Regions from separate parts of the Achromobacter sp. HNDS-1 genome, predicted to be linked through region 1. Evidence: predicted binding sites of a transcription regulator. Region 1 holds the regulator's gene; the other holds the start of a gene.

Region 1 (6,374 bases):
GGCCCGAGATGCTGACCTTGTTGGGCAGTTCGTTCAAAACCGGCCCCAATTCCCGCAGGATGTCGCGCATGTAGGGCTGCACCTCGGCGCGGCCGGTCGCGAACATGGGACGGTTCTGGTTGTCGATGATCTGGATCCGCAGGCCTTCGGTGGTCAGGTCGATCAGCAATTGGGGCCGGAAGCTCTTGAGCACCGGACTGTTCTCGATGACGTTTTCCAGGCGCTTCTTGAGGTTTTCCAGGCGATGCTGGTCGCGCCGCTCGGCGTCGCCCATGGGCTGGGCCTCGACCCGGTTGCCCTGGGCGCGGCGTTCGTCGCCATCGCTGCGCAGCGGGTCGCGGCCGCCGCCGGGAACCGCGCTGGTCTCGGCCGAGCTGCTGGGACCGCCGGTCAGCGCCACGCGCAGGGGCATGCGGAAGTATTCGGCGATGCCCTTGAGTTCCTCGCGCGGCACGATGCTGATCAGCCACATCACCAGGAAGAACGCCATCATCGCCGTGATGAAGTCGGCGTAGGCGATCTTCCAGCTGCCGCCGTGGTGCCCGCCGCCGTGGACCTTCTTGCGGCGGATCACCACACGGTGGTTGTTTACCGTGCTCATGGCCCGCTCCGTCAGGCCTTGGCGGTGGACTTGGTCTGCCGGACGTGTTCTTCCAGCTCACCGAAAGTCGGGCGCACCGACGAATACAGCACCTTGCGGCCGAATTCCACCGCCAGTTGCGGCGGGTAGCCGTTCATGCTGGCCAGCAGCGTGGTCTTGATGCATTCCAGCACCTTCATGGCCTCGTCCGTGCGGCGCTCGATGCGCGAGGCCAGCGGACCGACGAAGCCGTAGGCCAGCAGGATGCCCAGGAAGGTGCCGACCATGGCCTTGGAGATCAGGTCGCCGAGGATGGCGGGCGGCTGGTCCACGGCGGCCAGCGCCTTGATCACGCCCAGCACCGCGGCCACGATACCGAAGGCCGGCAGGCCGTCGGCCATCTGCCGGATCATGCTGGCGGGCACTTCGCGTTCGTGGCGGTAGGTCTCGATTTCCTCGTCCATGAGGGTTTCGATTTCGAACGAGCTCATGTTGCCGCTGATCATGATGCGCAGGTAGTCCGTGATGAACTCCATGAGCTTCTCGTCCTTGGCGATGCGCGGATACTCGCTGAAGATCGGGCTGGAAGCCGGATCCTCGATGTGCGATTCGATCGCCATCAGGCCTTCGCGGCGCGCCTTGTTCAGCAACACGTACAGAAGCGCCATCAGCTCCATGTAGACGTCCTTGCCGTAGCGCGAGCTTTTCAGCGTATCCGGCAGCGCCTTCTTGACCAGCATCAGCGACTTCTTGCTGTTGCCGGCCAGGAACGCGCCGAAGGCCGCGCCGAAGATCAGCGTCAACTCGAACGGCTGGTAGAGCGCGCCCATGTGGCCGCCCAGCGCTACGAAGCTGCCGATGACCGACACGATCACCACTAGAAAACCGATAACAATCAACACATCAGGCCCCTGCCAACGAAGTCTAAAACCGGCGTCAATGATCCCCTGTTCCCCCCGACCCAAAAAGGCGGGTTACGGGGACTTTTCCAGGGCTTTTGATGTATTTGGACGCGCCGCTCAGGAACGGGCGGCGTCTACGGCAGGCGCGGAGCGGCTGCCCGCGCGCGCCTTGGCGGCGGCGCGGGTCTTGCCGGCGCGGGGTGGCGGGCGGCAGATCGCGCACACGAAATCCGATTGCGGATCATGCGCATGGGCGATGAAATGCCCGCCACACTGGCGGCAGGCCGAAAGCTGCAGCATGCCACTGTCGAAGAACCGCACCAGCATCCAGGCGCGAGTGAAGCTCAGCACGGGTTCGGTGGATTCGGCGCTATCGACGCCGGCATTTTCGAGGTACAGGCGGTACGCGTCGATGATGGCGCGGATGCCCTTGCTGCTGGTACGCGCATTCAGGAACGAATACACGTTGTAGAAAAGCGAGGAATGGATGTTCGGCAACCAGGTCATGAACCAGTCGACCGAAAAAGGCAGCATGCCCTTAGGTGGCGAGCAGCCGCGGATTTCGCGGTACAGGCGTGCCAGGCGGTCGTGGCTGAGGCTGGTTTCCGCCTCCAACACCTGCAGCCGCGCGCCCAGGGTGATCATGGAGCTGGCTAGCAGGATGTCATCCGCTTCCTGCGAAACGCTCTTGGTGGCCATTACACGTGTCCGAGTGGGATTCGACAGGCCGTCAGGCCAGTTCTTCAACAGGTTGCTTGGCCAGCAGGATCGTCGCGTGCGCTTGCTGCAGCGCGCCGCCCAGTACGTCGTGGGTCAGGGCGGACAGCAGGCTGTAGTCGTCGAAACGGAAACGGCACAGGAGCGAACTGGAACTGGCCAGCTTCACCAGCTGGGCCGGAGAAAGACGCATCAGGATATCGGCAACCTCATTGCTGAAACCCAGGCGGAACATCGATGCAGCATAGTCATCGCGCAGCATGCGCTGCGCGAGAAGTAGATAGGACAGATTCACTTCACGAATATCTGCCAGCAAAGAATTTTCGACTTGTTGCACGCCCGACTCCCTATTCCCTATCCCACCGAAGGGGCTTGATAACCAAAGCATTTCGCAACATATGTTGCGCCCTGCCCGCTGCATCCTGTTTTAATGCGAAATGTATCATTTGTTCGCAATTTAAGTAAAATTTACCACAGGTCATGTCATTTTCTATGACTTATATGACAAATCTTTGTTGATATTGCGCAACTTGAGACTTTAGATACACCTTGACATAGAAAGCCCTGACAAATGTACGTCAATTTGGCAAATAAGCATTCAAAACGTTGCGTGCTTTAGCGAATGAAATGCCGTCTTTTGCCGACAATGGCACCTTGCCGATCACAGAATCTTGCTAGCTTTAGCGTAGCCGCGCGTTTGTCGACAATGTCGCAAATTGACAACAACCGACAATGCGTCACGATGGACACCGCCCGACATTTCCGCAATGCCCCACGCAGATGACAGCTTGGTCGAATATGCCCCGCTAGTGCGGAAGCTGGCCCTGCAATTGCTCGCCCGGCTGCCGGCCAGCGTCGAGCTCGACGACCTGATCCAGGCCGGCATGATTGGACTGCTGGACGCCGTGCGGCGCTACCAGGAAACCGCCGACGCCCAGTTCGAGACCTACGCCACCACCCGCATCCGCGGCGCCATGCTGGACGAGTTGCGCGGCCAGGATTGGCTGCCGCGCAGCGTGCGCGCCAAGGCCCGCAAGATCGAACAGGCCATCCAGCAGCTGGAGCAACGCCTGATGCGCGCGCCGAGCGAAGCCGAGATCGCGCAGCAGATGGAAATGCCGCTGAACGAATATCAGACGCTTCTGCACGACGCCCAAGGCGTGCAGATCGTCCATTACGAAGATTTCGCCACCGAGCCCGACACCGCCTCGGGCCAGTCTGACTGGGCCGCCACGCTGAATCACGGCACCGCCGGCGGCAATCCGCTGGATTCGCTGCTGGCCGGCGATTTCCGCCAGGCCCTGATCCACGCCATCGACTCCCTGCCCGACCGCGAAAAGCTGCTGCTTTCGCTGTGTTACGAACAGGGCCTGAACCTGAAGGAAATCGGCGCGATCATGAACGTAACCGAGGCCCGCGTCTGCCAGTTGCGCTCGCAGGCCACCGCCCGCATCCGCGCCAAGCTGCGCGAGCAGGCCTGGCAGCAATTGCCCCAGGAGGGGCAGATCGCGCAGATTATCTGAGGCGAGCCGGACACCCACCCCGTTTCGCATCAATGTCGGCCCGATTTCCAGATGGAGCTTCCGGCCTAGCGAAACCCGGGCTCTTTCCGCCCTTTTTCGAGCCTTCCGGATCCCCTGCCGGCTGATAGGCTGTCGCCTGCACTATTTGCCTTTGCGCGCGACCAGGCCGCCGTTGCCATGGCTGCCTCGACACGGACCCCAAGATGACCGAACCCGATCTGCTGAACCAGGCGATTTCCGACGCCTACGATGAAACGCCCTACACTTCGAACGCACTGGCGCAAACCGCCCCTGGGCATCTCCGGGCGGTTGCTCACTTATACGGACTGGACTCCGCCCCGCTGGCGACCGCGCGGGTCCTGGAGCTGGGTTGCGCCGCGGGCGGCAACCTTATCCCGTTCGCGGTGGCAAACCCGGATGCACAAGTGATCGGCATCGACCTGTCCCCGGAGCAGATCAATGCCGGGCGCGAGATCGCACAACGGCTCGGACTGCGCAACCTGGACCTGCGTGCCCTCAGCATTACCGACATCGACGATAGCCTGGGCAAGTTCGACTACATCATCTGCCACGGCGTGTTCAGCTGGGTTCCTCCCGTGGTCCGCGAAGCGATTCTGCGAGTCTGCCGCGACAATCTGGCGCCCGAGGGCCTTGCCTTCATCAGCTACAACGTCTACCCCGGGTGGAAAACATCGGACATCTTGCGCGACGCGATGCAGCTGAATAGTTTCTCGGCCACCACGCCAGCCGAAAAACTGAAAAAGGCGAAGGAAATGCTTGGCCTGCTCCAGCATGGCCTGTCGCCCAATAATCTGATGCGCGAGGCAATCAGCAAGGCGGCACACACCTTGAGCCAGCAGCCGGACCACTATCTTTTCCACGAATACCTGGAGATGATCAACTCGCCCTGCTACTTCCTGGAGTTCATCGCCAGCATCCAGCAAGCGGACCTGGCCTATGTCAGCGACGCTCAGCCCGAAGGCTCCTTCCCCTCGAATTACGGCCAGGCCACCGCGGCCGCGCTCGCCACCATGTCCGCGGGCGCCGACCGCGTCATGCGCGAGCAATACCTGGATTTTGCGGTCGGCCGCCAATTCCGCCAGAGCATCCTCGTGCATGCCGAACGCGCCGACCAGATCCGGGAGAAGCCCGAGGCCAGCCACTTCTCATCGATGTTCGTTTCCGTCCAGCTGCAATCGGAAGCGGAGCGGGACCGGGCCAATCCGGGTCACCGGCATTTCCGCACGCCCGCCAACACCGGGCTGGCGACGCAGGATCCCTCGCTGATCGCACTGATCGAGACCCTGCAGGAGCAATGGCCCAACGCGATTTCGTTCGAGCAGGCCCAGACGATCGTAGGCACCAAGTCGGCTCAGAGCGGTACGGCCGCGGAACACGCCACGCTATTGCATTTGATTACATTGATGAATTGCGGGGCGCTGCGATACCGCCGCGAACCGCTCGGCTACGGCAACGACTCAGCCCGGCCCCGCCTGATTCCAGGCGCCCGCGAACTGATCATTGCCGCCAGCGAAAAGACGCTGCAGGTCGGCCACTACAACCTGTGGCACCAGTGGGTAAACCTGAGCACAGAGCCCGCCACCCGCTATGTCGCCAGCCTCCTGGACGGCTCGCTGCCCCAGGCTGAAGTGCGCACGCAACTGCGTGATGCGCTGACATCCGGGCGCATCCCTCATCCGGACGGGCTCGCGCTCAAGGGGGCCCGCAACGTCGATCCGGTCGCCCAGGAGTTGCTGGTACGCATCCTGGACGCCATGCGTTCTGGCGGCTTGCTTATGTAGCAATGGGCGCTTCCATTTCCCCTGCACTCCCGCCGGCTCAGGGGAAATGGAAAAAAATGCGATTTTCGTGATTTAGTCCTAAAGATTGATTTGGCACTGCCGTAATCCTGGCAACGGACGAAACTGAAATCAACAAAGTCAGTTCTTCACGTTACAGTTGGGCGGCTTAGCTGCCCGGTTTGAAGAAGCCTTTCTCTCTTGGGAGCCTAAACATGGCTGCAGTTATCAACACCAACTACTTGTCGCTGGTTGCTCAGAACAACCTGAACAAGTCGCAATCCGCCCTGGGTACCGCCATCGAGCGTCTGTCGTCCGGCCTGCGCATCAACAGCGCGAAGGATGACGCCGCCGGTATGGCCATTGCCAACCGCTTCACCGCGAACGTCAAGGGCCTGACCCAAGCCGCCCGCAACGCCAACGACGGCATCTCGCTGGCCCAGACGACGGAAGGCGCCGCCTCCGAAATCAACACCCACCTGCAGCGCGTTCGCGAACTGTCGGTGCAAGCCGCCAACGGCAGCTACTCGCAAGAGCAGCTCAACTCGATGCAAGACGAAATCAACCAGCGTCTGTCGGACATCGATCGCATCTCGCAGCAAACCGACTTCAACGGCGTGAAGGTCCTGTCGGGCAATGCCAAGCCGCTGACGCTGCAAGTCGGCGCCAACGACGGCGAAACCATCACCCTGAACCTGACCGAAATCAGCGTCAAGACGCTGGGCCTGGACGGCTTCAACGTGAACGGCACCGGCGTGACGCAAAACCGCACCGCCACCGTGTCCGACCTGCAAGCCGCTGGCGGTACCGCCGCTGGCAATGACTGGACCGTGACCACGAACCACGCCGCCGC
Region 2 (6,374 bases), 2.5 Mb from region 1:
GTGCACCACCTGGGCAAGACCCTGATCCTGTTCCGCCCGCTGGCCGGCAACATCAAGCCGCCCGTGCTGGCTGCCCTTGAGCCGGAACGTCCCGCCAAGCGCCGCGCCTCCGAGCCGCATACGCCCAAGAAGCTGGCCGCCGAAGGCAAGACCCTGGCCAAGCGTCCGCGCCGTTCCGAAACGGAAGAGCCCAAGCCGAAAACCCGATTCGTGCCGCAGGACCAGCTCAACAAGAACGGCAAGCCGATGCGTCCCAGCAACAAGAAGACCGCCTCCGGCAGCCACGGCATCCCGCGCCGCGCCGGCAGCGCGCTGAGCCTGCGCGCCGGGGCACGCAGCGGCACCAGCCGCAAGTCGTCGCCCAAAAGGTAGTCCGGACAGTTCCGCCGGGCACAAAAACGGGCGCTTTACGCGCCCGATCCACCATAGCGTTCCGCAGTGTTGCCGTACCGGATACCCGGCGCGGGCTAGGGTGTTTTGCTGATTTTACCGCTCAGAGCCAGCGTCAGATGTAACGCACGCTCAGTACTTCATATTCGCGAACGCCGGCCGGGGCCTTGACCTCGACCACATCGCCTTCGCTCTTGCCGATCAGCGCGCGGGCCACGGGGCTCGACACGGAGATCAGGTTCGACTTGATGTCGGCTTCGACGTCGCCGACGATCTGGTACGTCACGCGATCGCCCGAATCCAGGTCTTCGATGTCGACGGTGGCACCGAACACGGCGCGACCTTCGGCCTCGAGCGAGGTCGGATCGATCAGGTGGGCATTGGAAAGCGTGCCCTCGAGCTCGGCGATCCGGCCTTCGATGAAACCCTGGCGCTCGCGAGCCGCATCGTACTCGGCGTTCTCCGACAGATCGCCCTGCGCGCGCGCTTCGGCGATAGCGTTGATGACGGCGGGACGTTCCACGGTTTTCAGCCGCTGGAGCTCTTCTTGCAAGCGCTCGGCCCCGCGCACGGTCAAAGGAATGGCAGACATGTCGTTTCCCAAACAAAAGTAGAAAACGCCCCCGACGGAGCGTTCTCGGTGTGAAGGTCTTGGACCTGACGCATGGGCGCCGTCGGAAGCGGACTCGTGACGGGCATCGCCAGGAACGGAACGGCCAGGGGCGGGCAAAGCTGAACCCGATGGATCCCCTTGCGCCCGCTCGGGCCGGCCCGCCGGACGAATGCGGCAAGCTGCGACCAAAACAAAACCCCGGCTCGGGTCGGAACCGGGGCAATCAAGATCATATTGTGGTCAAAGTCCGCCGGAATTGCAAGCCACCGGAGAAACCGGCGTTTTCGGCGCATTTCGCCGCCGTAACCCGCTAGAACCCGTCGTTTGCGCGCCCCCGCCCGGCGTTGCATAAAAGATACTCGACGGTAGGGATAAACCCGGTCACGGGGGATTATCCAGGGGGCACATGTAAAAACGGCAGGTCGTATTCAATAAAAAAGGTATAACCGACAAACTGGCCCATTAATAACAATTAAATACATGCCGGTATGCACCGGCATTTTCTGTTTTTAGCGAGGGGATGCGCGGGCCGGCCATTTTCCGGCCACCGCGTATCGCGATTGATTGTGCGTGTTGCAGGTTTGGCGGGCGCATCGCAGTCATCCGGCTCGACGTCCGTCCCTCTGTCGCAGCGCCCGCGGGCAAGGGTCCGCGCCTGTGGCGGAGCGCGTTCAAGACCGGGAGATCCCATGCTGGAAAAACTGAAAGTCCGTACGGGCATGATGCTGGTGCTGGCCTGTTTTGTCATTACCCTGGCACTGGCCTGCGGTTTGAGCTGGATGAATGCCGAAAACAGCGTCCGGGAAATCGAGGACCTGAATAATGTGGCCGTGCATCAGGTCGATCCGCTTTATGAATCCAATGCCGCGCTGCTGCATACCCGGCTGTCGCTGGGCACGGGCATCGCCGACCTGCAGGCCGGCGCCAACGATCAGGCGGCCAGCGCGCAAGCCGCGGCCGCCGAGCAGCTGAAACTGGCCCGCGAGCGCTTCGACCGCTACATGGCGGTGCCCAAGAGCGAGCGCGGCCAGGAGCTGGCGAGGGTCCTGCAGGGCCGCTTCACCGCCTACGCCGCCGCGCTGGACGAACTGGGCGCGGCGCTCAAGGAGCGCTCGGTGGCGCGCTACCAGCAGAACGAAGCGCGGGTGCGCCAGGCCGATGCCGACTTCGCCAAGGACATGCAGGTGTTCCTGGCGCGAGTCCAGGAACGCAGCGACAGCGTGCTGGAGCGCTCGCAGACCACCTATTCGACCGCCCGCATCTCGGCCATCACGCTGCTGTCGGTGGCGCTGCTGCTGGCGGTGGCGTGCTGGGCCTTCATCCGCCGCGGCGTGCTGCTGCCGCTGCAGGACGCGGGCCGGCATTTCGACCGCATTGCCGCCGGCGACCTGACGCAGCGCGTGGAGACGCGCTCCAATAACGAGATCGGCACGCTGTTCTCGGCGGTACGGCGCATGCAGGAGGGCCTGACCCGCACGGTGACCACGGTGCGCCAGGGCGTCGACGAAATCAACGTCGGCGCGGCCGAGATCGCGGCCGGCAACGCCAATCTGTCGACCCGCACCGAGGAACAGGCGGCCGCGCTCGAAGAGACCGCCTCGACCATGGAAGAGCTGGCCGCCACGGTCAAGCAGAACGCGGAGAACGCCGCCCAGGCCAATCAGCTGGCGGCGGTGAGCATGGAGGTGGCGCAGCGCGGCGGCCACACCGTCGGCCAGGTGGTGGCCACCATGCAAGGCATTTCGGACAGTTCGCGCCGAATCGCCGAGATTGTCTCGGTGATCGACGGCATCGCCTTCCAGACCAACATCCTGGCGTTGAACGCCGCTGTGGAGGCGGCCCGGGCCGGCGAACAGGGCAAGGGCTTCGCCGTGGTGGCCGGCGAGGTGCGCACGCTGGCGCAGCGCGCCGCGCAGGCGGCCAAAGAGATCAAGGCGCTGATCGAAACCTCGGTCGATACGGTCGCGGCCGGCTCATCGCAGGTCGCGGCCGCCGGACAGACCATGGACGAAATCGTGACCTCGGTGCAGCGCGTGGCCGACATCATGGGTGAAATCTCGGCGGCCTCGGCGCAACAGGCCGGCGGCATCGACCAGGTCAGCCTGGCGGTGTCGCAGATGGACGAGGTAACGCAGCAGAACGCCGCGCTGGTGGAACAGGCCTCGGCGGCCGCGTCGGCGATGGAGGATCAGGCCCGGCGCCTGGCGGAGGCGACCGCGGTCTTCAAGACCCAGTCGGGCCAGGTGATCGAGGCCGCCCCGGTGCAGGTGGGCGGCCGGACGCCGGCATCACGGCTGTCGCGGTCCTGAGCGGCGCCGGCCTGTCGCGACCGGCCAGCGGAGCGGCCGCCTCGCGGCCGGCCGACGCGGGCCGGGCGCGGCGCCCGAGGGACGGGCGCCTGGCAGGACAACCGCCCCGCCCTATTTCTTGCGGCGCAGCAACGCGTACAGGATGATCGCGCCGAAGGTTGCGGTGCCGATGCCGCCCAGCGTGAAGTTGCCCAGCTTGACGGTGAAGTCGCCCGCGCCCAGCACCAGCGTGACCGCGGCCACGATCAGGTTGCGGTTGTCGCTGAAGTCGACCTGATTGACGACCCAGATGCGGGCCCCGGCAATGGCGATCAGGCCGAAGACCACCACCGACATGCCGCCCAGCACAGGCGCGGGAATGGTCTGGATCAGCGCGCCGAACTTGGGCGAGAAGCCCAGCACGATGGCGATCAGCGCGGCGATCACGAACACCAGCGTCGAATAGATGCGGGTCACCGCCATCACGCCGATGTTCTCGGCGTAGGTGGTGACGCCGGTGCCGCCCACCGCGCCCGAGACCATGGTGGCCACGCCGTCGCCGACGAAGGCGCGGCCCAGGTAGCGGTCCAGGTCCTGGCCGGTCATGGCGCTGACCGCCTTGACGTGGCCCAGGTTCTCGGCGACCAGGATGATGGCCACCGGCACGATCAGGCCCATGGCTTCGGCCTTGAAGACCGGCGCGGCGAAGTGCGGCAGGCCGAACCAGGCGGCGGCCGACACGGCCGAGAAATCCATCGGCTTGCCCAGGCCCATGCCGTTGGCGAAGATCGCATACACCACGCAGGCCAGGATCAGGCCGACCAGGATCAGCAGGCGCTGCACCATGCCCTTGGTGTAGACGGCGATGCCTCCCACGCACAGGATGGTGACGATCGCCATGGCGCTGTCGAAGCCCGAGGCGCCCATGGCGCCCTTGGCGGCGATGGGCGCCAGGTTCAGGCCGATCACCGCGACCACCGCGCCGGTCACCACCGGCGGCATCAGGGTGTCGATCCAGTTGGCGCCGCCGCCGGCGCGGCCATTGGCGATCCAGACCAGGACACCGATCAGGGTGTAGGCCAGGCCGCAGGCAATGATGGCGCCCAGCGCCACGCCGATGTTGGCGTTGGCCCCGCCGCCGGCATAGCCGGTGACGGCGATGACGCCGCCGATGAAGGCGAAGCTGGAGCCCAGGTAGCTGGGCACGCGGCCGCCCACGAACAGGAAGAAGATCAGGGTGCCGATGCCCGACATCAGGATGGCGACGTTGGGGTCGAAGCCCATGAGCAGCGGCGCCAGCACGGTGGAGCCGAACATCGCCACCACGTGCTGGGCGCCCATGGCCACGTTCTTGGGCCAGGACAGCCGTTCGTCGGGCGCAATGATGACGCCGGGCTCGGCGTCGTCCGCCAGGCGCCAGCGCGGAAAATAGGAATTGGACATGGAATCCCCGGGAGTGATTGGTGTGAGCGGGCGCCAGTGTAAAGGGGGCCGGGAAGGGGCGGCAACTTAAGTTCCTGGCCGGAATGCCGTACTAGTGGAAACCCCCATTCAATCCTTCGCCCCCCCGGAGACCTCCATGGCCATCGATTCCATCAGCGGCACCTCGCGCATCGGCAGCATGGCCGACCTGTGGGCGCAGAAGATCCAGGCCAACAAGGAAGCCAAGGACGCCAAGGCCGGCGACCCGGGCGTCAGCGTCACGCCAGACGGCAAGATCCGCGTCAACAGCGCGGGCGCCAAGAAGGTGGGCCAGGCCGAGGAAACCGAATCGTCCGGAAACGACGACTATTACACCCAGGTGATCAAGGAACTGCAACGCCAGCTCAAGCGCGTCATGGAGCAGATCGCACGCGTGCGCGACAGCAATGCGTCGGCGGAACAGAAAGCCACCCAGCTGCAGGCGTTGAACGGACAGGCGCAGCAGATCATGGGCCAGATCCAGAAGGTGATGACCGAGAAGATCAAGGCGATGGCCAAGGCCAACGGCGGCGTCTCGGCCACGGCCTAGCTTCCTTCCCGCGGGTTCTCCCGAATGCCCGCCACACTGATGGCGCGCATCAAAATTTGTGATTGGACTGGCGGCGCACGCAGCCGCTAAGGTCTCCGGACAAATCGAAAAACCACGGAGACAAACCATGCATGCAATGCGCACAGCCCTTGCAGGGGCGCTGCTGGCCGCCTGCGCCGCCCCCGCCCTGGCGGGCACCGTCACGGTGATCACGTCGTTCCCGAAAGATTTGACCCAGGCCTACAAGACCGCGTTCGAGAAGGCCAACCCCGGCATCACGCTGGAAATCCTCAACAAGAACACCGTGTCCGGCATCGCCTACGTGCGCGAGACGCCGGCCGGCCAGCGCCCGGAAGTGTTCTGGGCCAGCGCCCCGGACGCCTTCGAGGTGCTGGGCCGCGACAAGCTGCTGGCCAAGTCCTCGGACGTCGCCAACAAGGACGTGCCGGACAAGATCGGCAACTATCCCATCAACGACCCGGGCGGCATGTACCTGGGCCAGGCGCTGGCCGGCTACGGCATCGTCTACAACACGCGCTACATCGCGGCGCACAAGATCCCCGCGCCGGTCGAATGGAAGGACCTGCTGGCGCCGCACTGGTTCGGCCACGTCGGCATCACCTCGCCCTCGCGCTCGGGCACCATGCACCTGACGGTCGAGACCATCCTGCAGGGCGAAGGCTGGGACGACGGCTGGAACACCCTGCTGCGCATGTCGGGCAACAGCAGCGCCGTCACCGAGCGTTCGTTCGGCGTGCCGGACGGCGTCAACAACGGCCAGTTCGGCGCGGGTCCGGTGATCGACTTCTTCGGCCTGTCGAGCAAATACTCGAAGTTCCCGGTGGAATTCGTCTATCCCTCCGAGACCGCCATCGTGCCGGCCAACATCGCGCTGATCGACGGCGCCAAGAACACCGAGGAAGGCAAGAAGTTCATCGCCTTCACGCTCAGCCAGGCGGGCCAGGAACTGCTGCTGGAGCCGAAGATATCGCGCCTGCCGGTGCTGCCGTATTCGGCGCTGGGCGGCAAGGTGCCGCAGGGTTATCCGGATCCGGCCGAGATCGCGCGCCGC

What was found. The regulator FliA, encoded in region 1, starts transcription of late flagellar genes. The targets are predictions, from matches to a motif close to CTAAAGTTTNNNNNNNNNNNGCCGNTA.
Region 2: ABFG95_RS08370 (FlxA-like family protein) is a predicted target of FliA. The motif match lies at 4,800-4,826, and genes of this name have one in related genera.

The regions. Positions count from the first base shown of each region.
Region 1 is NZ_CP157584.1:5,700,120-5,706,493, reverse strand. It holds gene motB (flagellar motor protein MotB) at 1-601, opposite strand, end outside; gene motA (flagellar motor stator protein MotA) at 613-1,482, opposite strand; gene flhC (flagellar transcriptional regulator FlhC) at 1,600-2,181, opposite strand; gene flhD (flagellar transcriptional regulator FlhD) at 2,213-2,536, opposite strand; gene ABFG95_RS26325 (RNA polymerase sigma factor FliA) at 2,967-3,722, shown strand; gene ABFG95_RS26320 (class I SAM-dependent methyltransferase) at 3,926-5,524, shown strand; gene ABFG95_RS26315 (flagellin) at 5,737-6,374, shown strand, end outside.
Region 2 is NZ_CP157584.1:1,820,016-1,826,389, forward strand. It holds gene ABFG95_RS08350 (YhbY family RNA-binding protein) at 1-372, shown strand, start outside; gene greA (transcription elongation factor GreA) at 506-982, opposite strand; gene ABFG95_RS08360 (methyl-accepting chemotaxis protein) at 1,693-3,312, shown strand; gene ABFG95_RS08365 (solute carrier family 23 protein) at 3,424-4,734, opposite strand; gene ABFG95_RS08370 (FlxA-like family protein) at 4,871-5,302, shown strand; gene ABFG95_RS08375 (extracellular solute-binding protein) at 5,430-6,374, shown strand, end outside.